One region of the Streptacidiphilus sp. EB103A genome, then DNA from elsewhere that is predicted to be linked to it. Evidence: riboswitches for the same ligand, from Rfam matches in the RefSeq annotation. Region 1 holds a riboswitch; each other region holds the start of a gene.

Evidence for each region. A riboswitch is a leader RNA that binds a small molecule or an ion and turns the genes downstream of it on or off. The one in region 1 is predicted to bind cyclic di-AMP.
Region 2: another riboswitch for cyclic di-AMP. It lies ahead of ABH941_RS35560 (transglycosylase family protein); the one in region 1 lies ahead of ABH941_RS38380 (M23 family metallopeptidase).
Region 3: another riboswitch for cyclic di-AMP. It lies ahead of ABH941_RS05765 (NlpC/P60 family protein); the one in region 1 lies ahead of ABH941_RS38380 (M23 family metallopeptidase).

The regions. Positions count from the first base shown of each region.
Region 1 covers NZ_JBGCAQ010000034.1:16,948-22,101, forward strand. The annotation lists gene ABH941_RS38370 (PrsW family intramembrane metalloprotease) at 1-475, shown strand, start outside; gene ABH941_RS38375 (hypothetical protein) at 632-2,317, shown strand; gene ABH941_RS38380 (M23 family metallopeptidase) at 2,431-3,393, opposite strand; cyclic di-AMP (ydaO/yuaA leader) riboswitch at 3,406-3,537, opposite strand; gene ABH941_RS38385 (thioredoxin family protein) at 3,762-4,373, opposite strand; gene ABH941_RS38390 (undecaprenyl-diphosphate phosphatase) at 4,540-5,154, opposite strand, start outside.
Region 2 covers NZ_JBGCAQ010000027.1:96,145-101,298, forward strand. The annotation lists gene ABH941_RS35550 (phosphotransferase family protein) at 1-815, shown strand, start outside; gene ABH941_RS35555 (HAD family hydrolase) at 934-1,686, shown strand; cyclic di-AMP (ydaO/yuaA leader) riboswitch at 1,789-1,946, shown strand; gene ABH941_RS35560 (transglycosylase family protein) at 1,950-2,702, shown strand; gene eno (phosphopyruvate hydratase) at 2,873-4,162, shown strand; gene ABH941_RS35570 (septum formation initiator family protein) at 4,295-4,735, shown strand; gene ABH941_RS35575 (DUF501 domain-containing protein) at 4,765-5,154, shown strand, end outside.
Region 3 covers NZ_JBGCAQ010000003.1:119,427-124,580, reverse strand. The annotation lists gene ABH941_RS05770 (NlpC/P60 family protein) at 1-569, opposite strand, end outside; gene ABH941_RS05765 (NlpC/P60 family protein) at 784-1,809, opposite strand; cyclic di-AMP (ydaO/yuaA leader) riboswitch at 1,868-2,016, opposite strand; gene ABH941_RS05760 (NlpC/P60 family protein) at 2,358-3,431, opposite strand; gene ABH941_RS05755 (NYN domain-containing protein) at 3,614-5,029, opposite strand.

The DNA of each region.
Region 1 (5,154 bases):
GGAGTGGTACCGGCGCAATCCGCAGGCCATGGGCTTCGGCGGGTTCCTGGGTGGGCCCGGCATGCCCGGGGTGTTCGGGGTGCCACGGGCCTTCGGTGCGCCCGGCGGCTACCCCATGCCCGGCTATGCGGCGGCCCCGGCGCCGGCCGCCTACCTGCCGGCCCAGCCGGGCCCCGGCTACGGCGGTTACGCGCCCGCCGCGCCGGGCGTCGGGTACGGCTACCCGGGCCCGGCGCAGCCCTGGCCGCAACCCCCGGCGTACGGCTACGGCTACGGCTACCCGCAGGCCCGGCCGTACCCGCAGCAGTACCCCCAGGCCCAGGCTCAGGCCCCCGTCCAGCCCCGGCCGCAACCGTCCGCGCCGTCCCCGTCCCCGCAGCCGCAGCCGCAGCCGCAGCCAGCGCAGCACCAGTCCCCACAGCCCCAGCCCTCGCAGACCTCCGACGCCCCCGCCGCCGTGGAACCCCCCGGCTGACCCAGCCGTCCACCGGCGCACACACACGGCGCGCGCACCATCCGTTCACGCCCTTGGCTGATCGCACCGGAACCATCGGGGGCCCCTCCCGCGTTGGACCTGTTGACCCCGCATGCAGCGTGCGGAGACGCCGACACAGCGTCAGGAGGCCCGCGGATGACAGACGGCATCTACCGCATGGCCGTGACCAGTGGCCACAGCCACCGCGACACGGTCACCCTCGCGGGACAGCAGGTCAGACACTGGCTGAAGGCCCAGCACTACGAGGACCCCGGCGCCGAGGACGGCCGCCACCGGGTCGGGGCGCAGGCCGTGCTGGACTGCGCCCTCAAGGACCGGGTCAGAGGCGCCAGCGGCGCCAAGGAGTCGGTGGCGCGCTGGCGACTACGCGAGTTCACGCCTCAGGGAATCTGGCAGACCTCACTGACGATCAGCACCCCTCCCACCGGCGGCACCTGGGTGCGCCTGGACGCCGAACAGCTGCCGGTACGCGGCGCCTCGGCGACCAAGGCCCCGGTCCCGGCCCTGGCCAGAGGCCTGCTGGACGTCCTGGCCGCTGCCGAGGGCGAGCACCAGGGCGCGGCCCGGGTGCACGGCATGCCCACCGTCATCGAACGCGGCGACGTCGACGAGGTGCTCGACGAACTCTGCGACCCCGACCGCCGGATGCCGATCGTCGTCGCCAGCACTCCCCCGCGTGTCGACTTCGACGACTGGCTGGCCGAGACCGTGGACCCGCTGCTGCGCGGCTGCGCCGGCCTCGCCGTGCTCTACGCGCTGGCCCCCGGCGCCGAGCGCGACTTCAACCGGGCCCTGGAGCACCACCGCGTCTACGGCGGCGCCGTCCGCACCTACCTCCCCGGCCTGGACCCGGCCTGGGCCCCCGAGGCCCAGCGGCACCGGGTGATGGGCCGGCACACCCTCGACACCGACCTGCGCCGCGCCTCGGGCCTGCTGGCCTGGCTGCCGCGCCGGCTCGCCGTCCAGTCCCCGTTGCCGGACGCCCTCGCCGGGCTGCCGCCGCTGCGCGCCCAGAACCTGCGCGGCGGATCGGCCCCCTGGTCGGAGGAGAGCGCGGACATCGCCGCGATCGACGGCGTCCAGCCCGGAAGCCTGCTGGTGGACCACCACGAGGAGGAGGTCCACGAGGAGCGGGCCCGCGCCGAGGAACTCCAGGAGGTGCGCCGCTGGCTCCGCGACGCCGAGGAGCGCGAGTCGCAGCTGGCCGCCGAGTACGACGAGCAGTACAGCGAGCTGCGCGAGGCCCGCACCCAGGTCAGGTCGCTGCGCGGGCGGCTGGCCGAGGCGGACGGCGGCGAGGGCGCGACCCGCGCCGAGCCGGCCGCGGGCCGGGTCGACCCGGTCTCCTTCGCCGAACTGATCGAACGGATCGGCGAGTTCCCGCTGCTCTCCTTCACCGGCGACCCCCGGCTGACCCGGGAGCTGGACGACCAGACCGACCACCCGACCTGGGTCAGGATGGCCTGGGACGCGCTGCTCGCCCTGCAGGACTACGCCGAGGCCGCGGTGCACGGCGAGTCCGGCGGCGACTTCCGCCGCTGGTGCGAGAACACCCCGGTCGACTGCCATGTCTTCCCGCCGCGCAAGGTGATCCGCGACGAGTCACGCACCGTCCGCACCAACACCAAGTGGAAGGGCGAGCGCGAACTCCCGGTCCCGGTCGAGGTCAACGCCGGCGGCAAGGTCTTCATGGGCGCCCACCTCCGGATAGGCGGTGGCGGCACCGCCCCCCGGCTGCACTACTTCGACGACTGCTCGGGGACGGGGAAGATCTACATCGGCTACATGGGCCTGCACCTGCGGAACACCAGGACCAACTGAGAAAGGAACGCACCCGGTGGCCGGACAGACCGACGGTCCCGGTGTCGGGGGGTTGTCACCGGGACCGTCGGAGTTCAGGGGTGCTCAGTTCTCCGGTACTCAGTTCTCCCGGGTCAGAGCGCGAGGCCGTGCTGGGACAGCCACAGCGCCGGGTCCACCGGCTCGCCGCCGCCGGGGCGCACCTCCAGGTGCAGGTGCGGGGCGTTGACGTTGCTGCCGGTCGCGCCGACCCGGCCGATGGGCTGACCGGCCGTCACCTCGCCGGAGCCGACGCCGATCACCGAGAGGTGGCAGTACCAGACCTCGGTGCCGTCGGCCAGGGTCTCCACCACGCGGTAGCCGTAGGCGCCGGCCCAGCCGGCCGAGGTGATGGCGCCGCTGCCGACCGCGGCGACCGGGGTGCCGGTCGGGGCGGTGAAGTCCTGCCCGGTGTGCAGCTGGGACCAGAGCGAGTCGGACTGGCCGAAGCCGGATCCGGCGACCGCCGAGGCGACCGGGGACACCAGGGTGCCGACGCCGCCGGCCGCGTTCTGCGCCTGTGTCACCGCGGCCTGGGCCGCCGCCTGCGCCGCCGCGGCCTGCCGGGCTGCCTCCGCCACCGCCTGGGTCGCGGCTTCCTGGGCGGCCTGCTCGACTGCCCGGGCCCGTTCCGCCGCCTCGTGTGCGGCCGCCTCACGGGCCGCCGCCTCCCTGGCTGCTGCTTCCCTGGCTTCTGCTTCCCTGACGGCTGTCTTGCGTGCCTCCGCCTCGACCGCCGCCTGGCGCCGGGCCGTGTCCTCCACGGTCGCCCGCTGCTGGGTGGCCTGGGTGCGGATCCGGTCGGCGAGGGCAGTGCCCGGGTCGCCGGTCGGTCTGGTGAGCGTCGCCGTCGCGCCGTGGGCCTGCTCCTGGGCGACCAGGGTGCTGCCCCCGGTCTCGCGTACGGCCGCCGACGCGGAAGGGGCCGCGAGCGCGACGGCTCCGGTGGCACCGACCGCCGCCATCGCCGCGAAGCCCAGCACCGCCGGGGCGCTGCGCTGCGGCGGAATCGGCTGTACGGGTGCCACGGGTGCCCAGGCGGGCGAGTTCGACGCCACGTTCGGCGTGCTCCTTTCCTTCCATCTCGCCGACCGGGTTAGCTGACGGGTTCGGAGAGGAAGGTCCCCTACGGCCAGTTTCGGCCGATTCACCCCTGCGTGCGTGGTTCCCCGGTTCCAGACAGGATTAGGCGACCGCGTACGACGCCGTCAAAGCAACGGCAGACCTTCGCACTGCGTTATTGAACGGTAATCCCAGTGACGGTTGATGCCAAGCAATCCCGGGGGTGCAGTTGAGTGCTCACGGAGCGGTACCGAGATTTGTCCGGTTCTGCCCCGTACTGACCACCCCTGAGTATGCATCAGCCCGACTGTTCTCACCTTCCCGCCAATCTCACCTTCCCGCCAATCTCACATTTGCGGCAGTCTCACCGGGACCGCAGATAGAGCCAGTCCACCAGGGTTCCGGCGAATCCGTCGGCGTCCAGGTTGCGCGCGTTGGCGAACTCGGACGGGTCCCCGGTGTCCGTCCTGGTGCCGTCCGGGCCGAGCAGCACCAGGGCGGGAATTCCGCTCTGCGCCAAGGAGACGTAGCGGGAGGCGAGTTGGGTGTTGCGGTCGTAGTGCCCGACATCCACCGTCACCAGGTGGTAGTTGCGGGCCAGGATCCGGTGCACCCCCCCGGTGTCCACCAGCGCGGACAGTGCCCGGCAGTCCTCGCACCAGGACGAGCCGAAGTCGAGCAGGACCGGCCTGCCGTCCGCCGAGGCCGCGGCAACGGCCGCTGCCACCGCGGCACTCGCGTCCGCCGAGGGGTCGTAGCCGTCCGGGACGGGGGCGAGGCTCACCGAGGGCAACGGCACGAACGGGTGGGCGTAGCCCACCTCACCGGCGCCGTGGGCGGCCCCGGGGGTGGCGGCGTCGCCCGGCGCGCCCCGGTGGCCCGGCGCCTGCCCGGTCACCGTCATGCAGCCGCCGAGCAGCAGCAACGTCCCAGCCGCACCGGCGATCGCGGCAATCCGTCGCCGAACCCCTCGCACGGCACTCCCTCCCACGCTCCACCCCCGCGACAGCGGAGGATCTTCCACGATCATGGGATCAGAGGAATGGAGCTTCCCGGGTGCAGCAACGCGGAAGGAGCGCCCCGATCACCCGTACGAGGGACGACCCCGGACGGCCCTACGCCGCCGTAGCCGGCTGTGGCGGCTACGCCAGGGTCAGATAGGCGAGGCTGCCGAGTCCCGCGACCGTGCAGTAGATCGCGAACGGCGTCAGCGTCCTGGTCTCGAAGTACTTGGTGAGGAACCGCACGGCGACATACCCGGCGACGAACGCCGCCACCGCGCCGGCCAGCACCTGGCCGCGGATGCCGTCGCCCTGATGCCCCATCAGCGAGGGCACCTTGAGCAGCGCGGCCGCGCCGATCACCGGGGTCGCCAGCAGGAAGGCGAAGCGGGCCGAGTCCTCGTGCCGCAGGCCCTTGAAGATGCCCGCGCTGATGGTCGCCCCGGAACGGCTGATGCCCGGCAGCAGCGCCAGGATCTGGGCGCAGCCGACGACCAGGGCCGAGCCCCAGCTCAGCTTGGTGATCCTGCGGTCGGAGAGCACGTCGGGGTGCACCTCCTCCTCGCCGAGGCCCGGCTCGACCGGGACCGCGTCCCCGGCCCTGCGCCGACCGGTCCCGCCGCGCTTGAGCCGCTCGGCGACGAACAGCACCAGCCCGTTGAGGGTCAGGAAGATCGCCGCCGGGATGGGCTTGCCCAGGTGCTCACGGAAGACCTTGTCCAGCGCGAGTCCGGCGATGCCGACCGGGATGGTCGC
Region 2 (5,154 bases), on a different contig from region 1:
CTGGGGCTGGGATCGAGGAAGAGCCTCTGGTCTTGCTGTTCATCGAGGGGGATACCCTCGATGCGGTCTACCCGCGTGGCAGCGCACTCCCATCCCCGCTCTTGGACGAGATCGTGGGAATCTTTGCAGCCATGGCCAAGGTGCAGGAGGTCGACCTGCCCAGAGTCCCCAGCGATTGGCCAAGTGGGGATGACTCCTCGGCTTTCATCAGGCGGCTCGCGACCTTTGCCCAGCGGGACGTCGAGCCGCTGGTCAGAGAGAAGTTGCACCCTCTGCTGGAACGACTCGGACTTCCGGAACACGCGCTGCAGAGATTCGTCGACCGTATCCCCAGGCTCAAGCGGAGACCGTTCTGCCTTCTTCACACTGACCTGCACCGCGGAAACCTTGTAGTAGGCCCGCAGGATCGGGTGAGCGTCATCGATTGGGAGTTTGCGATGACGGGTGATCCGATTTATGACATTTCCACACATATGGTGCGTATGGGGTACCCGGCTTCACAGTTCGACTCCGTGATCGGGTCCTGGAAAGCAAGCCTGGATGCTGCTCGGCCAGGGCTGACCGAGGGTATCCGGGCCGATCTCCCGATCTATCTGGCCTATGAGCGGGCGCAGTCGATCTATCCAGACATCCTTCGTGCTGCATCCAGTCTCGGAGCGCTGATCGAGGAGGGTGTATTCGCCCGGGCCGTCGCCCGTATCGAGAGCGCGCTGCAGCGTGCCGCCGCGCCGTTGCAACTGGAGCGCACCCCCGACCGCCGGCAGATCGCAACTGCTCTGCGCGAGTGGCACCGCAGCCGCGTCGGAGGAAGTTGAGCCTTGCCATCGTTGAACCTGTGCGTTCCTCGGGGTGCTCGGGCGTACCGTGAATCGGGTGACGGCGGGTCAGGCCGTGCACTCCTAGGGTACGTGGACCCGTGGACCATGAGAGCGAGTGGCTGCATTGTCGGTACAACATGGTGCGGCAGCCCGGATGTTGTCTGCGGCGTCCGTGGTCCTACTTGATTTCGACGGACCCATTTGCTCGGTTTTCGCCAGTTTGACCGCCGTGGGTGTGGCAGAGGATCTTCGAGGACGGCTCGCCAGGGCTGGGGCGGATCTGCCGCCGGATCTCGCAGGGATGGATGATCCGCACCTACTCCTCAGAAGGCTTCCTGGTGCGCTGCTGAGCCGTGGGGCGTCCGATGGGGAGATTCGTCTCCTGACCCGTCAGTTCCACGATTGGCTCTCCGGCGCCGAACGGATGGCGGTCAAGTCGGCGCGGGCGACGCCCGGTGCTTCCGAGGCGATATCGGGCCTGATTGCCCTGGGGAAGACGGTGAGGATCGTCAGCAACAATGCGGCAGCGGCCATCGTGGATTATCTGTGTCGTGACGGGGTGAAGGTGGGGGCGATCCAGGCGGAGCAAGTCTTCGGTCGGCCGGATGATCCGCACCTGATGAAGCCGAACCCGCATCTTCTGCTGGAGGCGCTCAAGTCGCTGGGGCCGTTGGGGGATGCAGGGCACTGCGTCTTCATTGGTGACGCCCCCTCTGATGTGAGTGCGGCGGCTGAGGCTGGGGTCAAGTTCATCGGGTTCACTGGCGGGGCCGAGGCGCGCCAGAAGCGACTGCTTGATGCGGGTGCTGACCCGGAAGCTTTGATCCAAGGCTGGTCCGATCTGGGTGATTTGTCGCTCCTTGTGTGACGGGATGGGCTTGTGATTAAGCAGCTGATATGTCTAGCCTTCCCGGAACGCCTGCATGCGCGGGCGGCCGCTCCGCGGGACGCCGAGTCCTGTCCAGCCGGGGAGCGGAACTCGAACTTCAGGATTGGGCAGGAGCGGGGGACCCAGGTAAGTTGCCGCAGTTCTCAAGGCTGCGGCTTGGGGTGAAGGCGCGTCAGCGCCCGGGCTACCTCACGGCCCGAACCCGACAGCTCACCTCGCAGGCGTCGGAGAGGGTACCTGCCATGCCTTTCAACACGCCCGGACGCCATCGCAAGCCGCGCACCAGTCAGACCAAGCGCCTGGTCGCGACCGCGAGCCTCGGCACCGCCGGCATAGCTCTGCCGCTGATCGGCGCGACCAGCGCCTCTGCCGCCTCCGTCTCCACCTGGGACAAGGTCGCCAGCTGCGAGAGCGGCGGGGACTGGTCCATCAACACCGGCAACGGGTACTACGGCGGGCTGCAGTTCTCCGCCTCCACCTGGAGCGCCTACGGCGGCGGCCAGTACGCGTCCACCGCGGACCACGCCACCAAGGGCCAGCAGATATCGATAGCCGAGAAGGTGCTGGCTTCGCAGGGGCCCGGTGCCTGGCCGGTCTGCGGGCCGAAGGCCGGACTCACCCAGGGCGGCGCCGCCGCCTCGGTGAGCACCGCGGGCTCGTCCTCCTCTTCCAGTTCGTCCTCGTCGAGCTCGAGCTCCGACTCGACGACGAGCACGACCACGCAGAGCAGCAGTACCGGCAAGCACCGGTCGACCGCTGCCACGGACTCCGCCTCGAAGGTCGTCAAGCCCGCGACGCGCACCACGACCACGACCACGGCTGCGCCGAAGGTCGGCCACGGCAACTACACCGTCAAGTCGGGCGACTCCCTCTCCGCCATCGCCGCCGCCGCGCACCTCAGCGGCGGCTGGACCGAGCTGTACAAGGACAACAAGTCCACCGTCGGCGCGAACCCGAACCTGATCTTCCCCGGCCAGAAGCTCGTGGTCGTCTGACCCCGTGCGGCGCTCAGCTGCTCAGGGACGGAGCCCCTGCCCGCCAGGTGAACTACTGGTGAGTAGGGGCTCCGTCCTGTGAGACAGGCGGAAGGTCCGGGTGGCCCCGCCCCCGGCTGCGGCTAGGCTCTTGTCGTAAGCACCCCTGTATTCCCCCCTAGGAGATGCCTGTGCCGTCCATCGACGTCGTCGTAGCCCGGGAGATCCTCGACTCACGAGGCAACCCCACGGTCGAGGTCGAGGTCGGCCTCGACGACGGCAGCACCGGTCGTGCCGCCGTTCCGTCCGGCGCCTCGACCGGCGCGTTCGAGGCCCTGGAGCTGCGCGACGGCGACCTGTCGCGCTACTTCGGCAAGGGCGTGGAGAAGGCCGTGCTCGCGGTCATCGAGCAGATCGGCCCGGAGCTGATCGGCTACGACGCCACCGAGCAGCGCCTGATCGACCAGGCCATGCTCGACCTGGACGCCACCCCGGACAAGTCCTCCCTCGGCGCCAACGCGATCCTCGGTGTCTCCCTCGCCGTGGCGCACGCCGCCTCCGAGGCCAGCGACCTGCCGCTGTTCCGCTACCTGGGCGGCCCCAACGCCCATGTGCTGCCGGTGCCGATGATGAACATCCTCAATGGTGGCTCGCACGCGGACTCCAACGTCGACATCCAGGAGTTCATGATCGCCCCGATCGGCGCGGAGTCCTTCTCCGAGGCCGTCCGCTGGGGCGTCGAGGTGTACCACACCCTCAAGAGCGTGCTGAAGAAGCGCGGCCTCTCCACCGGTCTGGGCGACGAGGGCGGCTTCGCCCCCAACCTGGACAGCAACCGCGAGGCGCTGGACCTCATCGTCGAGGCCATCCAGCTGGCCGGCTACACCCCCGGCAAGGACGTCGCCCTGGCCCTGGACTGCGCCGCGTCCGAGTTCTACAAGGACGGCAAGTACGAGTTCGAGGGCAAGTCCCGCTCGGCCGCCGAGATGACCGAGTACTACGAGGAGCTCGTCGCCGCGTACCCGCTGGTCTCCATCGAGGACCCGCTGTTCGAGGACGACTGGGCCGGCTGGACCGTGCTGACCGGCAGGATCGGCGACAAGGTGCAGATCGTCGGCGACGACCTGTTCGTCACCAACCCGACCCGGCTGGCCCGCGGCATCAAGGAGGGCACCGCCAACGCCCTGCTGGTGAAGGTCAACCAGATCGGCTCGCTCACCGAGACCCTGGACGCCGTGGAGCTGGCCCAGCGCAACGGCTTCCGCTGCATGATGTCGCACCGCTCCGGCGAGACCGAGGACGTCACCATCGCCGACCTCGCCGTCGCCACCAACTGCGGCCAGATCAAGACCGGCGCCCCGGCCCGTTCCGAGCGCGTCGCCAAGTACAACCAGCTGCTGCGCATCGAGGAGATCCTCGACGACGCCGCCGAGTACGCGGGCCGCGGCGCGTTCCCGCGCTTCCAGCCCAGCGAGGCCTGACCTTCGGTCGGACCGACTCGTCGCGCCTGACCGGTGCCCTGCCGTGTTCACCCTCTAGGGTGGGCGGCGGGGCACCGGCACATCAACCGGTCGGGTCGTGTCAGGACAGGTCAGGTCAGGGAGGGCGAGTACGTGAGCGGCAGCACAGCCAAGGGCACCGGCCCCCGCAGGCCGCGGCTGACCGGCCGGGCCGCCGTGCTGGCCCTGGTGCTGTGCTCACTGGTCGCCGCGCTGGCCTATCCGACCCGGCAGTTCATCGCCCAGCGCTCGCAGATCGCCCAGCAGCGCGCCGCGGCGGCCCAGGCCCAGGCCCAGGTGGACGAGCTGCGCCGGGAGAAGGCCCGCTGGCAGGACCCGGCGTACGTGGCCGCCCAGGCCAGGGAGCGGCTGCACTACGGCTACCCCGGCGAGACCCCGTTCATCTCGGTCGCCCCCACCACCGGTACGGGCAGTGCCGCCTCGGGGACTCCCGCCGCGGCCCGGGCGCAGCAGCCCTGGTACGACAGCCTGTTCCAGTCGCTGGAGACGTCCGACCGGAGCGGCGCGGCGGGCGCGGCCGCACCCTCGAACTAGAGCTATCCAGGAATCCAGAAAGCAAGGCAATGACGCAGACCCCTGACGCCCCCGAGGGCGTCGCCCCGGAAGGCGTGTCTCAAGACGGCGTGCTTCAAGACGACGTGGCCGCCATCGCCGCCCAGCTCGGCCGGGTGCCGCGCGGGCTGCGCGCCGTCGCCCACCGCTGCCCCTGCGGCCTGCCCGACGTGGTGGAGACCGCGCCGCGGCTGGAGGACGGCAGCCCCTTCCCCACGCTGTTCTACCTGACCTGCCCCAGGGCCGCGTCCGCCATCGGCACCCTGGAGGCCGACGGCGTGATGAAGGAGCAGACCGCCCGGCTGGCCGAGGACCCGGAGCTGGCCGCGGCCTACCAGCGGGCCCACGAGGACTACATCGCCCGGCGCGACGCCATCGAGGTGCTGGAGGGCTTCCCCAGC
Region 3 (5,154 bases), on a different contig from region 1:
AGCGTCTCCAGCTGGGCCAGCTGGGCCACCGCCTCGGTCCGGTCCTGCACCAGCTGCCGCTGGTCCTCCTCGATCTGCTGGAGCTTCAGCGCGGCCACGGTGTCGGCCTGGTCCGCGGTCGAGGCCTGCTCCAGGTACTGGTCGGGGTGCGCGTTGAGCAGCAGTTTCACCAGCGGGTCCACCCCGCCGCCCTGCCGGTACTGGGCGCTGGCGATCGAACCCATGGACTGGATCAGGGCGTTCACATGCTGCTGCTCCTCGGCGACCCGCTGCTGCAGCAGCACGGACTCGCGCTGGAGCGCGCGCTCCTTCTCCCGCGCCCCGTCGTACTGCTGGCCGGCCACCTCCGCCTGCGCGTAGAGGCCGTCCAGCTGGTGCTGCACGTCGTCGGCGGTGACCGGGGCGCCACCGCCGGAACTGCCGCCGCCCGGGTCGCCCGGAGTGGCCAGCGCGCTGCCGCCGGCCGCCAGGACCGCCGCCGTGGCCGCCGCCACGGTCGCCGCGGTGCGCGACAGGGCTGCCACGGTGGAGTACTGGCCCAGCGGTCGGACACGTCGGTGGGACGCCACGGGGACTGGCTCCATTCGTCGAAGCAGAGGGCCGAGCGCCGACGTTAGCGAGTCGGACACATAGAGTCCAAACCCCAGCAAGGACGAAAATATCCCCTAAATTAGTACAACTTGACGAAACGCCACGTCGGAATAGGTGGGCCCGGACACGGCGACGGGCCCGACCCCCGTCAGGGGATCGGGCCCGTACAGCCGTTTGGGCGGCTCGCCGAACTCAGATGTGGCGCATCGCGTAGATGGAGCCGATCGTGTCGATGCTCTCGTACTTCACCACAGTGCCGGTGTGCGGGGCGTGCAGCACCATGTTGTTGCCGGCGTAGATGCCGACGTGCGAGTCACTGTTGAAGAAGACCAGGTCGCCGACCTGAAGGTTGGCGCGGCTGACCGCGGTGCCGGCGTTGATCTGGTCGTAGGTGGTACGGCCGATGGACACCCCGGCCTGGGCGTACGCCCACTGGGTCAGCCCGGAGCAGTCGAAGGTGTTCGGACCGGTGGCGCCGTAGACGTACGCGTCGCCGAGCTTGGTCTGGGCGGCGGCGTAGGCGGTCGCCTCCACCGAGTCGCCGGCCTTGGACGAGGACGAGCCCGAGGCACTGCTGGACGAGGAAGAGGAAGAGGAGCTGCTCACGGCGGCGGCGGCCTTGGAGGCGGCGGCGGCGTTGGCGGCCTTGAGCGCGGCCGCCTGGGCGGAGGTGAGGGAGTCCAGCTTCGCCTGGGCGGCGGCGAGCTTCTGCTGCACCGCGGCCTTGGAGGCGGCGAGCTGCTTGCTGGTGGCGTCGAGGGCCTTCAGCTTGGTCTCGGCCTCGGCCTTCTCGTTGTTGAGCGTCGACTGCTCGCTCTTCAACTCGGCCAGCATGTTCGACTGGCTGGCGGTGATCTGGCTCTGCGCCGACGCCTGGTTCAGGTACGACTCCGGGTCGGTGGAGAGCATCAGCTGGACCGACGGGTCGATCGACCCGCTGCGGTACATCGCGCTGGCGACCGAGCCGAGGGCGGTGGCCTTGGCGGTGACCGAGGCCTGCTGGCGGGCGACCTGGTCCTGCAGCGTGCTGACCTGCTTCTGCAGGGTCTGCTGGTCGGACTGCGCCTTGTCGTACTGCTGAACCGCCGTGTCGGCGTCGCTGTTCAGCTTGTCGATCTGGGCCTTGAGTTGGGCAGTGGTCTGCGTCGGGGCCGCCTGCGCCGACTGGGCAGCGGTCGCGGAGAGGGCGACGGTGGTGGCCGCTGCAGCCGTGAGCACGGTTATGCGAGCGCGACCAGGGGCTTTGGGACGACGATGGGACGCCACGAAGGCGAGCTCCTTCTTCCTACGTCCGCCTACCGGGTGAGCTGACGGGTTCGGGCTGGAAGACGTGCCCTACGGCGCTTCACCGGCGTACCGGCCTGGCGTCGATTCACCCCGAGGAACGTGGTTCCCCGGCTCCGAGACTGACGGCGCTCCCCTGTGGTCACCCCGATGGCTTCGGGACGGCCTGCCGTACGGTCGGACTCGGCGGAAACCCCCGCTGTCACCCGGGATGGGTGATCGACTTCGCGGTGGTTCGATCGATGACACTAGTGACCCAACCGTGATCCGTTCAAATCCCTGTAAGTAAAAACTATCTTTGGTTACGACACCGCATCAGATTTCGAACGGAACGTAGTCGCGGCATGACCATCTGACGACGACATGGCGGTCAAATCGGTCATCCGGCCGAGGCGTTGGAGGCCGTGGTGACGTGAGTCACATCACGAGACAACCCTCGCCTCAGCCGACTCCCAAACCTTCGACCCGGAGGTGGCTCTCCGTCAGAAGCGACGAATCGCCACGATCGACCCGAAGTAGGACATCGGCTGGATGGACACGTTGTAGCCGTACTCGGGGGCGTTCAGCAGCATCCCGTTGCCGGCGTAGAGGCCGACATGGTTGCCGTGCTCCAGCACCACGATGTCGCCCACCTTCAGGTCGGCGCTGGAGGCCACCAGGGTGCCCACGGACTCGTCGGAGAAGGAGGAGTGCGGCAGGCTGATCCCGGCGTGGGCGAAGGCCCACATCACCAGGCCGGAGCAGTCGAAGGCATTGGGGCCCGAGGCGCCGAAGGAGTAGGGGGCGACCCCGACCTTGCTCATCGCCGCCTCCATCGCCGTACGGGCGGCGGCGGATATCCCGGAGAGGTTGATCTGGGAGACCGACATGTGGTTGTCGGTGGAGTTCACAGAGCCGTAGGCGCCGCCGGTGCTGGTCCCCTGCGACTTGGCGGCCGCCGCCAGCACTGCGGCACGGGCCGACGCGGAGAGCGAACTGAGCACGCTCTGGGCGTGGTTGAGCTTGGACTGGGCGGTGTTCTTGGCCGACTGCATCTGCTGGAGCAGGCTCTGCTGGGCCGTCAGCTCCTGGGCCGCCTGCGCCTTCTCCTCGGCCAGGGTCTTCTCCTGGCTCTGCAACTGCTGGAGCATGGCGGCCTGGCTGCCGGCGACCCGGCTCTGGGTGGACGCCTGGCTCAGGTACTCGGTCGGGTTCGAGGCGAGCAGCAGCTTCACCGTCGGGTCGACGGCGCCGTTGCGGTACTCAGCGCTGGCCATCTGCCCCAGCTGGCCCAACTCCTTGTTCACCGCGGCCTGCTGCCGGGCTATCTCGTCCTGGAGCACATTGGTCTGCCGCTGCAGCGTCTGCTCCTGGGTCTGCGCCTGGTCGTACTGCTCCGTCGCCGCGCTCGCCGCCGCCTGGTCCGCCTCGACCTGGGACTTCGCCTGGTCGCTGGTGGTCATCGGCGCTGCCTGCGCGGATGCCTGGGCCGAGAGGGCCACAGCGGTGGCGGCGGCCGCGGTCAGGATCGACACCTTGGCGCGGCTGGGTTGCTTGGGGCGACGGTGCGTGGCCACAGAAGCTGGTTCCCTTCGAGCAAACGCTGGCGAACACAGACAGAGGTTCACAGACATAGGTTCGAAGGGAGAGACTAGTGAGAGAGATGTGACTCTGTCGCCCTGGGCGGGAAGTCCGGGTATGAATGGGAGCAATGTCCTTTATATGAAAGGGTTTAAAGCCGCCCGGACGACTATTCAGTTCAGGTGCGGACAAGACGCCGCAGCAGCATCGCCGAGGGCACCGGCCGCGCGCCGGCCTTCCGTACTCCGTCGGCCACTTCCCGGTCGGTCGACACCACCACCACCGGACGGCCCTCGGGCTCGGCCCGCACCAGACGGCGGATCAACTCGTCGGCGTTCTCCCCGGAGCGGCTGAAGAGCACCCTCACCCCGCGCGGCGGAGCCATCGGCACCGGTGCGTCCAGATCCTTGCCGTCGAACACGCAGGTGATCTCCGCGCCGCTGTGCGCGGCGAGCATGGACAGTCCGTTGAGCAGCCTGACCCGCTGCTTCTCCAGCGGCAGCGTCGGATAGCCGCTCTTGGTGACGTTGTAGCCGTCCACCAGCAGATGCACCTGAGGGAGCGCCAGCAGCTGGTCCAGCAGCGCGGGGTCGTCCCCGTCCAGGGCACGTCTGGCCACGTCATGGGGTGAGGCCGTGGTCGGCGACACCGCCTCCACCGTGTCCGCGGGGCGGGTGCTGACCGGCTTCAGCCCCAGCTCCCGCTGCAGCCCCTGAGCGCCCTGCAGCACCACGTCCAGCAGCAGCCGCAGCCGCATCTCCTCGGCGCTGCGCCCCTCCCTGGAAGTCCGCCTGGCCGCCTCGACGGCCGACTCGGCCTCGGCCAGCCGGTGCTTCAGCCGGCGGACCTCGCTGTCGGTGCTGCCCCGCTCGGTGGCGCCGGCCGCGCGCAGCGCCTCCAGCTCGGCGGCGACCTTGCGGGTGGCCGCCTCGGCGCGCTTGGTGTCGGCCTCCAGGCTGCGCACCCGGCGACGGAGCGAGTCCCGCTCCTTCCTCGTCTCGTCCAGCTCGACCCGGCCCCGGTCCGCCTCCGCCCTGCTGGTCTCGCGCAGCGCGGACAGCTCCGCCTGCAGCTTCTCCACCAGCCGGGCGGCCTCGGCGGCGGCGCCCTCGGACTCGGCCCGCTCGACCTCCTCGCCGGCGTCGCCGACCAGCTTGCTCCAGCCGACCGGGCGCAGCAGGTACGCCACCGCGGCGACGTCCTGCGGATCGGCGGCGGCCGGGACCTGTCCGTTCTCCAGTGCCGCGACCAGGTCGGGCTGGCCCTGTCTGACGCGTTCCGCTATCCGCGACCGGAAGCCCGGCTCGGTCTCCAGCGCGGCAGCGATGGCGGTGGCCCCGCGTCTGGCCCGCTGCACCGGGGTGAACTTGGCGTACGGACGCAGCCGGGGCGGCAGCTCGGCGAGCGGCATGGCGCTGAGCCCGTCGGCGGCGATGCCGACGACCCTGCGCCGCACCCCCTCGGGCAGCGGCCGGTCGAGCTGCTCGACGGGTTCGACGGGCTCGGCCGGTTCGGCGGCGGGCAGCGCGAGGTCCGCCGCCTCGTCGGGGCCGTCGGGCCCCGCGGCGGCGTCCGCCCGGTCTCGCTCCACCACGTCCGCTGTCTCCGATCCGGTCCTGCGGGACTGCTGCCCGCAGTAACCATTCTCGCCCGCCCCACCCCCTACTCGTCACCGCGCCACACATGCCTCGGGCCCACCTGCCCCAGGGCGACCCGCCG